Regions from separate parts of the Salicibibacter cibarius genome, predicted to be linked through region 2. Evidence: a T-box and tRNA genes for the amino acid it is inferred to sense, from the RefSeq annotation. Region 2 holds a T-box; the other holds one or more tRNA genes.
What was found. The T-box of region 2 lies ahead of serS (serine--tRNA ligase). A T-box ahead of a tRNA ligase gene usually reads a tRNA of that ligase, here a tRNA-Ser.
Positions count from the first base shown of each region.

Region 1 (6,103 bases), 820 kb from region 2:
GGTCCCCCCTTTAACAGTTATGATGAATGAAAGCTTGGGATACGATTTGCTTATGCCTTTTTTTATTGCGTCTGAGGGTAAAAATCCACTCCAATTTTTAAATGCTCTTGTAAAGCCGTCTACTGACTGATAGCCATATTTGAAGGCAACATCTGTTACTGTCTCCCCATTCAATAAATTCTTATTGGCTTCCGATAGTTTCCTGTTTCTTATATATTCACTTAGCGTCAGCCCTGAAAGATAAAAGAATATCTTTCTAAAGTGATAGTCGGAAACCCCGGCATATTCAGAAATTTTATCAAGAGATAGTTCATCAAGTAAATGCTCTTCTATATAATCAATCACCAAGTTTAATTCTTTTAGCAATGTATCCCTCCTTTCATGTCCACATCATAGCAAAGCAGCTTTAAAAATACTCGACATTTTTAACATAAAAAATATCGAATTGTTAAACTTTATTTAAGCTATACTATATCTGCTAATATTAGAAACGTTCGGGGACCTAAATCGGAGGATGATTGGATGACACACTTTCATAGGCTTCTGCCGCGCTTTTTCCCGCTGTATATCCTGTTGAAAATGCACAGGTAATATTAAAGCCACCTGTATATGCGTGAATATCGAGCACTTCCCCGCAAAAATAAAGCCCCTGTTTTATTTTGGATTGCATCGTTTTCGGTTCGATTTCTTTAACCGAAACGCCGCCACCGGTGACGAATGCTTTTTTCAACGAAAGGGTGCCGTCGGAGGAGAACGTAAACTGTTTCATTTCATTTGCCAGTGTTTGCAGTGTTTCGGTCTGGACATCTTTTAAAGCTGCCGAGGCATCAATATTTACCCGTTCCAATAAAAGAAGGAGGAAACGTTCCGGTACTATCGGAGAAAGGGCATTTTTGCAGGATTTTTCACCGGATGTTTTTTTCAATTTTTGCAGCTGTTGTTCCAACGCCCCGATGTTTTCTCCCGGGTGGAGATCAATGCTTAACGAAACAGGTTTGCCGCTATTTTTCTTTTGTTCTTTTACGATATATTGGCTACAGCGCAAGGCAATGGGTCCGGATATGCCAAAATGCGTAAAAAGCATGTCGCCTTCATGTTTTACGATTGCTTTCTTTTTTTGATTCCAGACGGTCAGTTCAACATCTCGAAGGGATAAGCCTTGCAATGTCCGCTCGCGAATAAAGCGGTCGCTTGAGGTGATGGGAACTTCCGTTGGATAAAGTTCGGTAACGGTATGCCCGGCGTCTCTTGCCCACGGATAAGCATCTCCGGTAGAGCCTGTGTGCGGAACGGAAGTGCCGCCTGTCGCAATGATGACTTGGCCGGCTGTAGCAACGGTGTTATTTTCCAACTTCACCCCTGTCACGCGTTCCTGATCAAAGGCGAGACCGGTGACACGTTGATCGGTGATCGTTTTGACACCTTTAAGGCGAAGTTGGTCGAGCAGTGTTTGTACGACGGTAGCGGCCTTATCATTTACCGGAAACATTCTGCCCATGTCCTCTTCTTTGAGGGCAATGCCTAATCCTTCGAAAAAAGCAATGATATCTTCGTTATTAAAAACGGAAAACGGGCTGTACATAAATTTCCCGTTTCCGGGAATGTAGCGAATCAGTTCCCGTTCATCCATGCGGTTGGTCACATTGCAGCGTCCGCCGCCGGAAATTGCGAGCTTGCGCCCCAACTTATTGCCTTTATCGATTAACGTAACATCCGCGCCATGAGAAGCAGCGGCAACGGCAGCCATTAACCCAGCGGGGCCGCCGCCAACGACGATAACTTTGCCCATGATTATCTCCCTTTATTAAAATGTAGTCAGACGTTATCTTATCACGTGTGGAGGTGTGGAGCGAATCAGGATAAAATGAAGTCCTATTCGGAATTTTAAACGGATCGCTTGAAAAACAACACAATTTCCGTTAGGATATAAAGCTGTACGGCGTTTTTGGAGGAGTACCCAAGTTCGGCTGAAGGGGGTAGACTCGAAATCTACTAGGGGCTTCACGGCCCGCGGGGGTTCGAATCCCTCCTCCTCCGCCATTACAGCAAGATAGTTAATTTGGATATATAAACACTCCCTTATTAAAGGGGTGTTATTTTATTGCATGAAAAACGCATAAAGACAGTGATATTGTTGCTAACCGGATTAAGAATGCATACAAAATATTGATTGACCTTTACATAAAGATGGCAGCCAAAACTACGACGGCAATGATCAAGACGATAGGAACAACAACCGTATACATGATAGTCATTAGTTTAAAGCTGGATTCACTGTTGTAATTATTATCATTACGGCCGATGGCAAGAGTAATTCCTACGATCACACCAGCAGCTAAAAGAATCATTACTATTATCCCTAGATTCATCAAAAACTCTCCTGTCTCGGAATTTGTTACTTCTCTTATTATACTATGAACACTTACGCTTCGCTTCTTTTCCGATCAAAAGTACAGTCTGTGTATATGATAACAAATACAACGATTATATTTTTAAAACAAATTGGTAACATTTGATCCCGGTGAAATGGTGAAGACAAAATTTTGGTATCACTCGTCATTTTGTCATGCATTCATTTTTTCAAAACAACATTTGCTTCGATCTTTTTACTCGAATATGTAAAAAACTCGCTATAAGCACGATAGCGAGTTGCCTTTACCACGACTGGTGATTATTCGTATTCCTTTTCAAATTCCTTCGTGCTTCTCACTGTATCAATGGCTCGGACTTGTTTTTCAATCTCTTTGCGTTCGGATTCGAAGAATGGAGGCAAAGATAACGTTTCCCCAAGTGTTTCGTACGGTTCGTCACCCATGAAGCCAGGGCCATCCGTTGCAAATTCAAACAATATGCGCGGAGCAACATTCGCATACAATGATCCGAAGTAATAACGCTCTACATAACCGGAATTCGACACGTTGAATGACTGCAATTGTTTCATCCATGCATCCAAATGCGCGCGGTCGTTGACACGGAATGCGGTATGATGAACCGTTCCATACCCTTGCCGTGCTTGGGGAAGAATCGCGTTATACTCCACGATGACTTGGGCGCCATTCCCGCCTGCACCTGCTTCAAACAGACGGTAAGAACCTTCTTTGTCTATTTCCTTAAAAAATAAGATTTTCTCCATCATTTCCTTAAAATAATCAACGTTATCCACGCGTACAAAGATTGGGCCCAGCCCTGTAATCGCATATTCCAAAGGGATCGGTCCCTTTTGCCACGAGGTGCCGGAAGCGACTCCTTGATTATTTTCATCAGAAATTAACTGATATTGTTGATCGTCAAAATCGACAAACGAAAGCGTCTTTTTCCCGAATTGCTCTTTAATGCCTTTGTGTTTGACTTCCAAACGGTCAAAACGTTTCACCCAATAGTCCCAAGCCTCGTCACTCGGCACACGGAAGGACGTTTTTGCAATCTCATTCGTACCGTGCACACCTTTTGGAATGCCTGGGAAGTCAAAGAACGTCATATCCGTCCCCGGGTTTCCTTCGTCATCTGCAAAAAATAAGTGATAGGTTTGAATGTCATCCTGGTTTACCGTTTTTTTGACTAAGCGCATGCCCAATACATACGTAAAAAAGTCATAAATTTTCTCGGCGCTGCTCGTGATGGCTGTCACGTGATGAATTCCTTTTAAATGTTCCATTATAAAATCCTCCGTTGCTGTTTTTTATCTAAACGATCTCCTTATTAGTTAACGTCGGCCAAAACTTCCTCTAATTGATACTGGCGGACGGTTCTTGGTAGAAACATGCGGATCTCATCTTCGTTATAGCCGACTTGTAGACGCTTTTCATCCACGATGATGGGTCTTTTTAGTATTCCGGGGTTTGCCTGTATGAAACTGAATAGATCACTGATCGGCAATTGCTCAATATTAACATCACTGTTTTGATATTGTTTTGAGCGTTTGGAAATAATCTCATCCGTTCCGTCTTCAGTTAAGCTTAAAATGCTTTTTAATTCGTCCGCAGTTATTGTCTCAGAAAACAAATTCCGTTCTCTAAAAGGAATATCATGCTCTTGCAACCATGCTTTTGCCTTTCTGCAAGATGTGCAACTTGGCGTCGTATAAAGGGTTATCATACAATCGCTCCTTATATTTATTTCATATATCTTCAAATCAAGATAAATATTAAAAAAAAATGAATGATCCGATGTTTATATGTGTTGACCTACTCTTTTTAGCAAATCAATTGCAACTTCAGTTTCTTCTTCAGACCATTCGTTAAAAATGGATTCGATTTTTTGTTCATGATCCGGAAATACTTCGTCCATAAATTGCTGCCCTGATTCTGTAATGGTTGCATACATCACACGACGATCGTCCGTACATGCCCTTCGGTGTAGATATCCTTTCTTTTCAAGCTTATCGACAACATAGGTGATGCTACTGCTTGCAATCAGGACTTGTTTTCCGATTTGTTGTATAGGCTGATCCCCTTTATGATAGAGCAATTCCAAAACAGCAAACTCATTAAGATTTACACCATATCGGGCCACATCTTTTTTGAGCGCATCTTGGATCGATTGTGTCGCCCGGTTTAAAACGGTGAATGCTTTAAGACGATTGTTGGTCTTCGTCATTCGTTTTTTCACCTCCATCTCATAAAGGGGATTTAGTTCAATATCATTTATTCCGAATTAATATTATCTTAACATAAAGATAGTATGACTGCAAGCTAATTTTAGCCCATGCCTGTAAAACTTTAAATTATTTCAGTATAATAATGGATAATTCAAAGAAGGGGCGAAGATATTCTCATGCGAAAAGGGCTACTCATTCTTGTCGCGAGCATTTTTGGGCTTCTGGCCGCGGGAGTTATTTTTCAAAAGGTCGGGCTCCACTTGGATAGAGAGGCGCATTCTCCTGTTGGTTCAATGGTGGAGATCGAGGGAACGGAGCAACATATTACTGTGGAGGGCGAAGGAGAGTCGGTCGTTTTTGTGCCGGGGAGTGGCACTTCTTCTCCTTATGCTGATTGGTTTGAAATCCAACAGGCTTTAACCGATGATGCCAAAACAGTGGTATATGAACGTCCTGGTTATGGTTGGAGCGAACAAACAAAAGCCTCACGTTCGATTGAACAGGTTGTCTCCGAGATGGACGCTGCCTTATCAGGCAGTGAGGCTTCGCCGCCTTATACAATGGTTGCTCATTCCATGGGATCCCTTGATGTCCTTCATTATGCGCAACAACATCCGGAAGCGGTTAACGGCATTGTGCTTGTAGACGGGGCAAGTCCGCAATTTGCGGCTGAAATGTCCGTGCCGAATGTGTTGCCCTTTAGAGGCATGCAGTTTTTGCGGAATACAGGGGTTGTACGCGCTGTTGGATCCATCTATCCAGGGATTTTAGATACAAATGAAAATCTACCGGGTGACGTGCTTGAATTAAATCGCAAGCAAACGATGCAAAACCTCTGGAACAATACCATGTTGGAAGAAAGATCGCGTTTAAACGACAACGGTAATACAGTGCTTAATGGCGGAGAGACAGGGGACATTCCGCTAACGGTTATCACCGGCGGGGAAAACGATATGGAAGGTTGGGGGGAATCACAAAAAGATTTACTTGAATGGTCTACAGAAAGTGAACAAATCATCGTTCCCGATGGCGATCATTTTTTGCACGCCGATCATCCGGAAGTGGTCATTGAGGCAGTCCGTGCGCTTGTTTTGGACGGGTAGCCAAAATAGGCGAACGTTAAGAAGTTCGCCGTGGAAATGTTGTTGTTATTTAGGAGTATTCACCACTAATTCCGATAAGTCTTCATTTAATGCTTCCAATTGCTCAAATTGATCGTTGATTTCGACCATGTATTCGTTTTGTTCTTCGACGCTTGCGAATACTTCTTCGACCATTCCGTGCGAATTTTGGGTGACACCTGCGATGGCAGTGATTTCACCGGTAATTGTTTCAGAAGAATCCTCCAATTTTTTAACGAGGGTTTCAAGCGAACGAGCCGATTCTCTCATAGTCCCCATGTTTTTTACCAATTTCTCTAGGCTTTCTTCACTTTGCTTTGCCATATCAAGGCTTTCATCGATGGCGCTTTTGCTTCGATGCACTTCTTTGGCGACCGTTCCGGAC
Region 1 is NZ_CP054705.1:3,710,607-3,716,709, reverse strand. It holds gene HUG15_RS18750 (AraC family transcriptional regulator) at 1-366, opposite strand, end outside; gene HUG15_RS18745 (BaiN/RdsA family NAD(P)/FAD-dependent oxidoreductase) at 503-1,789, opposite strand; tRNA gene HUG15_RS18740 (tRNA-Ser) at 1,948-2,040, shown strand; gene HUG15_RS18735 (hypothetical protein) at 2,178-2,369, opposite strand; gene HUG15_RS18730 (ring-cleaving dioxygenase) at 2,672-3,655, opposite strand; gene spxA (transcriptional regulator SpxA) at 3,700-4,095, opposite strand; gene HUG15_RS18720 (MarR family winged helix-turn-helix transcriptional regulator) at 4,171-4,596, opposite strand; gene HUG15_RS18715 (alpha/beta fold hydrolase) at 4,774-5,700, shown strand; gene HUG15_RS18710 (methyl-accepting chemotaxis protein) at 5,746-6,103, opposite strand, start outside.
Region 1: it encodes a tRNA-Ser, which carries the amino acid that the T-box ahead of serS (serine--tRNA ligase) is inferred to sense. The anticodon was not compared.

Region 2 (6,103 bases):
CCGTGAACGGGGTGACCGCATACTTATATGTGTCGATTGCCTTCTCAAGCACAAATAAGTGTGACTTAGAGCACGTAGACTTATCTTTGTATAAACATTACTCGTTTATCGCTGGGCAATCAGTCAATGCTGTTTATCCCTATATATTCTAGAAAGGAGATTACGAATGGGGTTAAAAATCGTTTATCCAATCTGTTGTGGCATTGACGTTCACAAAACTTTTGTTGTTGCCTGTATTGCTTCCACCGACAACGGTGTCACAACTTACAAACGCCATCGCTTTTCAACCTATACCAAAGGGTTGAGAGAGCTGTCACAGTGGCTTTGTGAAAACAATTGCAAGGATGTTTGCATGGAATCTACCGGGAAGTACTGGATACCCGTGTTCAATATGTTGGAAGATTCCTGCAATATCACAGTCGCACATCCGAAATACGTCAAGGCGATCCAAGGGAAAAAGACAGATAAGAAAGATGCTAAATGGATGGCCGATTTATTTAAACATGATCTTGTGCCAGGGAGCTTTATACCACCGTCAGATACAAGGTTTTAAAATCAAGGAACAACCAGCCACTTAAGATTATTTTACAGATTAACCATATTTGACCACAAACCTTCTTTTGAGATGGTTTATTTGGCATGCCCTTTTTTAATGTGCGAATATCAGAGGTTTATTTCAGACTTTAGTCCTTTAATAAAGTTATTCATTCTTAAAGTGAAGAAAATAAATCTTTTTTCGCTAAAATGTTTGATGCCTTTTTCAGGATTATTATGATAAAATAACGTTTGGAAAGTACACCTTGGAGGTGCCGATGAAATGAAGAAATGGACGAGTATATTAAGCGGAGCGGCTTTGTTTCTGGCCTTAACAACAACGATAGAAGCACAGACTCCCGACATTGAAGCTGAGGCTTCAATTTTAGTAGATATGGAAACCGGAAAGATTTTATATGACGATGACATAGATACATTGTTGCCGATGGCAAGTATGGCGAAAATGATGACGGAATACCTCGTCAATGAAGCGATTGAAGAGGGTGATCTCAGTTGGGATGAAGAAGTTTCCGTCAGTGAAGAAGTTGCGGATTTATCACAGGATGAAAGTTTATCCAACGTCTATTTGCGAACCGATCAGACGTATAGCATTGAAGAATTATACGAAGCTATGGCGATTGCATCCGCGAATGGCGCGACGGTTGCACTCGCGGAAGCTGTCGCCGGTTCGGAAACAGACTTCGTGGATATGATGAATGATAAAGCTGCGGAGTTGGGGATCGAAGATTATGAATTCGTGAATTCCAGCGGATTAAACAATGAATCAATGGAAGGCAATCATCCGGAAGGGACCGACGCAGACGCAGAGAATATGATGTCTGCTCGGGGGACGGCTCAGCTTGCTTATAACCTGGTCCAGGATTATCCTGAGGTGCTAGACGTCGCGAGCACCGAAGAAACGGTTTTTATGGAAGGCAGTGAGATGGATGAACTGCCGATTACGAACTGGAACCATATGTTAGGGGATTCTGATTTCGCCCATGCATACGAGGGCGTGGACGGCATTAAAACCGGTAATACGGATGCTGCAGGTTTTGCGTTTACAGGTACCGTTGAGCAAGACGACACCCGTTTATTGTCCGTTGTTATGCGCACGGATGACATGGATGCGCGTTTTGAAGAAACGGCCGTATTGTACGATTACGGATTTGACACCTTTACATCCGAAGAAGTGGTTTCCGAAGGAGAACAGAGTGATGAAGTGTCGGTATTACCTGTTCCCGATGGGCAAGAGCAAGAAGCCCCTGTCGTAACCGGATCCGCTTTATCCCTGCCTATTCTTGAAGGCGAGGAAGAGATGTATTCAACTTCCGTGACGGTTGACGAAGACTTGCTCGACGAAGATGGAGCATTGAGTGCACCGCTAGAAGCCGGGGAGGAAGTGGGCTATGTGACGGTCACTTATGAAGGCGAAGACGAAGAGATGTATCTCACGGATGAGCTGGAAAACAATGCCGCTGTTCCACTTGTTGTCGGCGAAGACGTGGAACGGGCGAATTGGTTTGTTCGATCGATGCGAGGGATCGGTGGTTTCTTCTCAGGGCTATGGGATCAAACGACAGATACGGTGGGTGGTTGGTTCTCGTAGTTTCCCTATCGTACTAAGCGTGTTATAATAGACGAAAAGTTTACGGAGGGGAAGGCATTGGCAGATATAGGTACAGATCGCGTTAAACGAGGAATGGCTGAAATGCAAAAAGGCGGCGTCATTATGGACGTTGTCAATGCAGAACAAGCAAAAATTGCCGAGGAAGCGGGCGCCGTTGCCGTTATGGCACTCGAGCGTGTCCCTTCAGATATACGAGCCGCGGGCGGAGTCGCCCGAATGGCAGATCCAAACATACTGGAAGAAGTGATCGATGCGGTAAGTATTCCGGTCATGGCGAAAGCGCGGATTGGCCACATTGCCGAAGCTCGCGTGTTGGAAGCGCTCGGTGCTGATTATATCGATGAAAGCGAAGTGCTTACGCCTGCTGATGACATCTACCATATCGATAAAAGCACCTATACAGTGCCGTTTGTTTGCGGCGCCCGTGACTTGGGCGAGGCGTTACGGCGCATTGGCGAAGGCGCATCGATGATCCGAACGAAAGGTGAACCGGGCACGGGCAATATTGTGGAAGCCGTCCGTCATATGCGCATGGTGCAGGCCCAAATTAAAAAGGTGGCCGGAATGTCCCGCGATGAGTTAATGACCGAAGCGAAGAACTTGGGAGCCCCCTACGAACTCCTCGCTTCCATTCAGGAATCGGCCAAATTGCCGGTCGTCAATTTTGCTGCCGGTGGGATTGCTACTCCTGCCGATGCGGCGTTGATGATGTCGCTCGGTTCCGACGGCGTTTTCGTAGGATCCGGTGTGTTCAAATCGGATGAGCCACAAAAATTTGCACGCGCCATCGTCGAAGCAACGACGCACTATGAAGATTATGAATTGATCGGTCGTTTATCAAAAGGCCTCGGGACAGCCATGAAAGGCATAGAGATAGCCAATATCCCCGAGCCGGAACGTATGCAAGATCGTAGTATATAGAATAACACGTAAACGATTCGGCAATCCTAAGAAAAGATGGAGGTGAGCGCAGATGGTGAAGATCGGTGTGCTTGCACTCCAAGGCGCTGTCCACGAACATGCGAAGATGATCGAAAGTGAAGGGACAAGCAAAGCAGTTTTTGTCAAAAGACCCGAGCAACTTCTAGACCTTGACGGACTTATTTTGCCGGGAGGCGAAAGTACAACGATGCGGCGGTTGATTGACCGTTATGATTTTATGAACCCGCTTCGTCAATTTGCCGCTTCCGGAAAACCGGTCTTTGGCACGTGTGCCGGCCTTATCCTAATGGCAAATGGGATCAAGGGAGAAGAAAAGTCCCATTTGTCGTTCATGGATGTCATGGTCGAGCGAAATGCTTTTGGCCGCCAAAAAGAAAGTTTTGAAACGGAATTGAACGCAAAAGGAATTGCAAATGATTTGCTTGCTGTTTTTATACGTGCCCCTTTAATCACGAAAGTTGGAACGGATGTTGAGGTTATCGCTTATCATCAGGAAGAAATTGTCGCTGCAAAACAAGGACAATTCCTCGCCTGTTCGTTTCATCCTGAACTGACAGATGATCATCGCTTTCACCATTATTTTGTTGACATGGTAAAAAATAATACAAAAATTGTTGTCTAAAACGAAGAAGGACACAAGTATTCTTGGCGCCGATACAGAGAGCCGGTGGTGGCTGAAAACCGGTGACGCAAAAAGAAGAATCCCGTCCGGAGTGGATACCCGAAACCATGGCAGTAAGGTGTCCCGCTTGCTGGCGTTAAGGCATTTGAGCCGGTTTGTTTCACGTGAAACAAACAACGAGGGTGGTATCGCGGAAACGTCCGTCCCTATGAACAGGGGCGGTTTTTTTATTTTAGTAGGTAAGAAAGTATAAACCAACTTTCTTGCCTACATAAGTGCAACTAAGGCTTTTCGCCATAAAAGCTTGGCGAAAAGCCAAGTTTTCCAATAAAAAATGGAGGTTGATGCGCACATGTTGGATATTAAGTACATGCGCCAAAATGAAGAAAAGGTGAAAGAAGTGTTGGCGGCACGAGGAGTAAAAACAGCGGAGGTTGAACAGGCAATCGCTTTGGACGAGAAGCGCAGGGATTTGATCGTCCAAACCGAAGAAAAGAAGAAGCAAAGAAATGAAATATCACAGCAAGTGGCTGAAAGAAAACGGGCGAAAGAAGATGCCGACGATTTAATTGCACAAACGAAAGAAGTGTCGCAAGCAATTAAACAGCACGATGAAGCATTGCGGGACATCGAAGAGAACCTTCATCAGCTTATGCTCACGTTCCCTAATCTATTGGCTGATACCGTGCCAGAAGGCGAGAGTGATGAAGACAACGTTGAAGTGCGCCAATGGGGAACACCGACGGCATTTTCTTTCACGCCGAAAGCACATTGGGATTTAGCCGCTGAGCATGATCTGCTTGACTTTGAACGTGCCGCAAAAGTAACCGGCAGCCGTTTTGCATTTTATAAAGGGACAGGCGCACGGATGGAACGGGCATTGATCCAATACATGATGGACGTACATGCCGATGAACATGGCTATACGGAGACGCTGCCTCCTTACATCGTGCATCGGGACAGCATGATAGGAGCGGGACAGTTGCCGAAGTTCGAGGAAGACGCCTTCAAGCTTGAAGACAATCCATACTATCTCATTCCAACATCCGAAGTGCCGGTCGTGAACATACACCGTGACGAAATTCTCGATGGGGATGATCTAAATATTAAATATGTGGCTTACAGCGCTTGCTTTCGCGAAGAAGCCGGCTCGGCCGGACGCGACACGCGAGGATTAATTCGCCAACATCAATTCAGCAAAGTGGAATTGATTTGGTTTACGAAACCGGAAGATTCTTACGAAGCCCTTGCCGCGCTTACCGGCCATGCCGAAAAAATTTTACAAGACCTGCAACTCCCTTACCGGGTCGTCGATCTCTGCAGCGGCGATATCGGCTTTGCAGCGGCAAAAACGTACGACCTTGAAGTGTGGTTGCCGAGTTATGACACTTACAAAGAAATCTCTTCATGCAGCAATTGTGAAGATTTTCAGGCACGGCGAGCTAATATTAAATTTAAACGCGAACAACAAGGGCCGGCAGAGCATGTTCATACGTTAAATGGCTCAGGACTTGCTTTAGGCCGCACGGTGGCCGCCATCATGGAGAATTACCAGGAAGAAGACGGCAGTATACGCATCCCCGTTGTTTTGCAACCGTACATGGGCGGCAGAAAACAGATATGATGTGACATTTTCAAGCGGAGTAGGGAGGTTCATCGGCTAAAACCGTCCCTCAATAAGTAATGACAACACTTAAAAGAAACAATTTCCGGGATAATAGTGCAGGAATGGTTGAATTATCCGGCCACATCCAAGGGAAATATCAAAAAGGAGGAAGTCACTAGTCATTATGGGTGAATTTCCTCACACTTGATGATTTTACCTTCCGGTTGTTCCACATGACTTACTCATGACACCTCGGATTAGGAGATTATTGCTTAAGAGGTGTCATAACCCGTTCATGGCACCCCTGATTGGATTATTTAACCTTCGAGCGGTTCCATGTCTCACTCATGACACCTCTAATTGGGGTAATCTCCCTTCTAGAGGTGTCATGACGGGGATTCCCGGGCGTTCTCTTCACGGAAGCTAATATTAAACGTGCCTTATATTTTTGGTATCATAATGACTGGGTGGAGATCTGGCACGTTTCCTAAATTTGGCGCCAGCTACCGAAGGTCCGGATTAGGGCTTCAAACCATAGTTATCGACCGGCTTAAGCTGCCACAGCGCGAGTAAAGGTATCAAAGACTCTCGTCAATGACCGAATGTCTTCCTGCGAAGCACGACTCCCGGTCTTCATGAAACGGTCATGGCGACCGAACACGAAAGCGAATCGCTCGTTCGGTTGCTATGAGGCAGCCATGACGACCGAATTCTTTCGAGACAAGTCTTTTCAGTCGCCATGATTGCGGTCAATTGTCCGAGTTGGAGA
Region 2 is NZ_CP054705.1:12,397-18,499, forward strand. It holds gene HUG15_RS00060 (IS110 family transposase) at 167-553, shown strand; gene HUG15_RS00065 (D-alanyl-D-alanine carboxypeptidase family protein) at 818-2,143, shown strand; gene pdxS (pyridoxal 5'-phosphate synthase lyase subunit PdxS) at 2,201-3,085, shown strand; gene pdxT (pyridoxal 5'-phosphate synthase glutaminase subunit PdxT) at 3,138-3,728, shown strand; T-box leader at 3,724-3,939, shown strand; gene serS (serine--tRNA ligase) at 4,081-5,352, shown strand.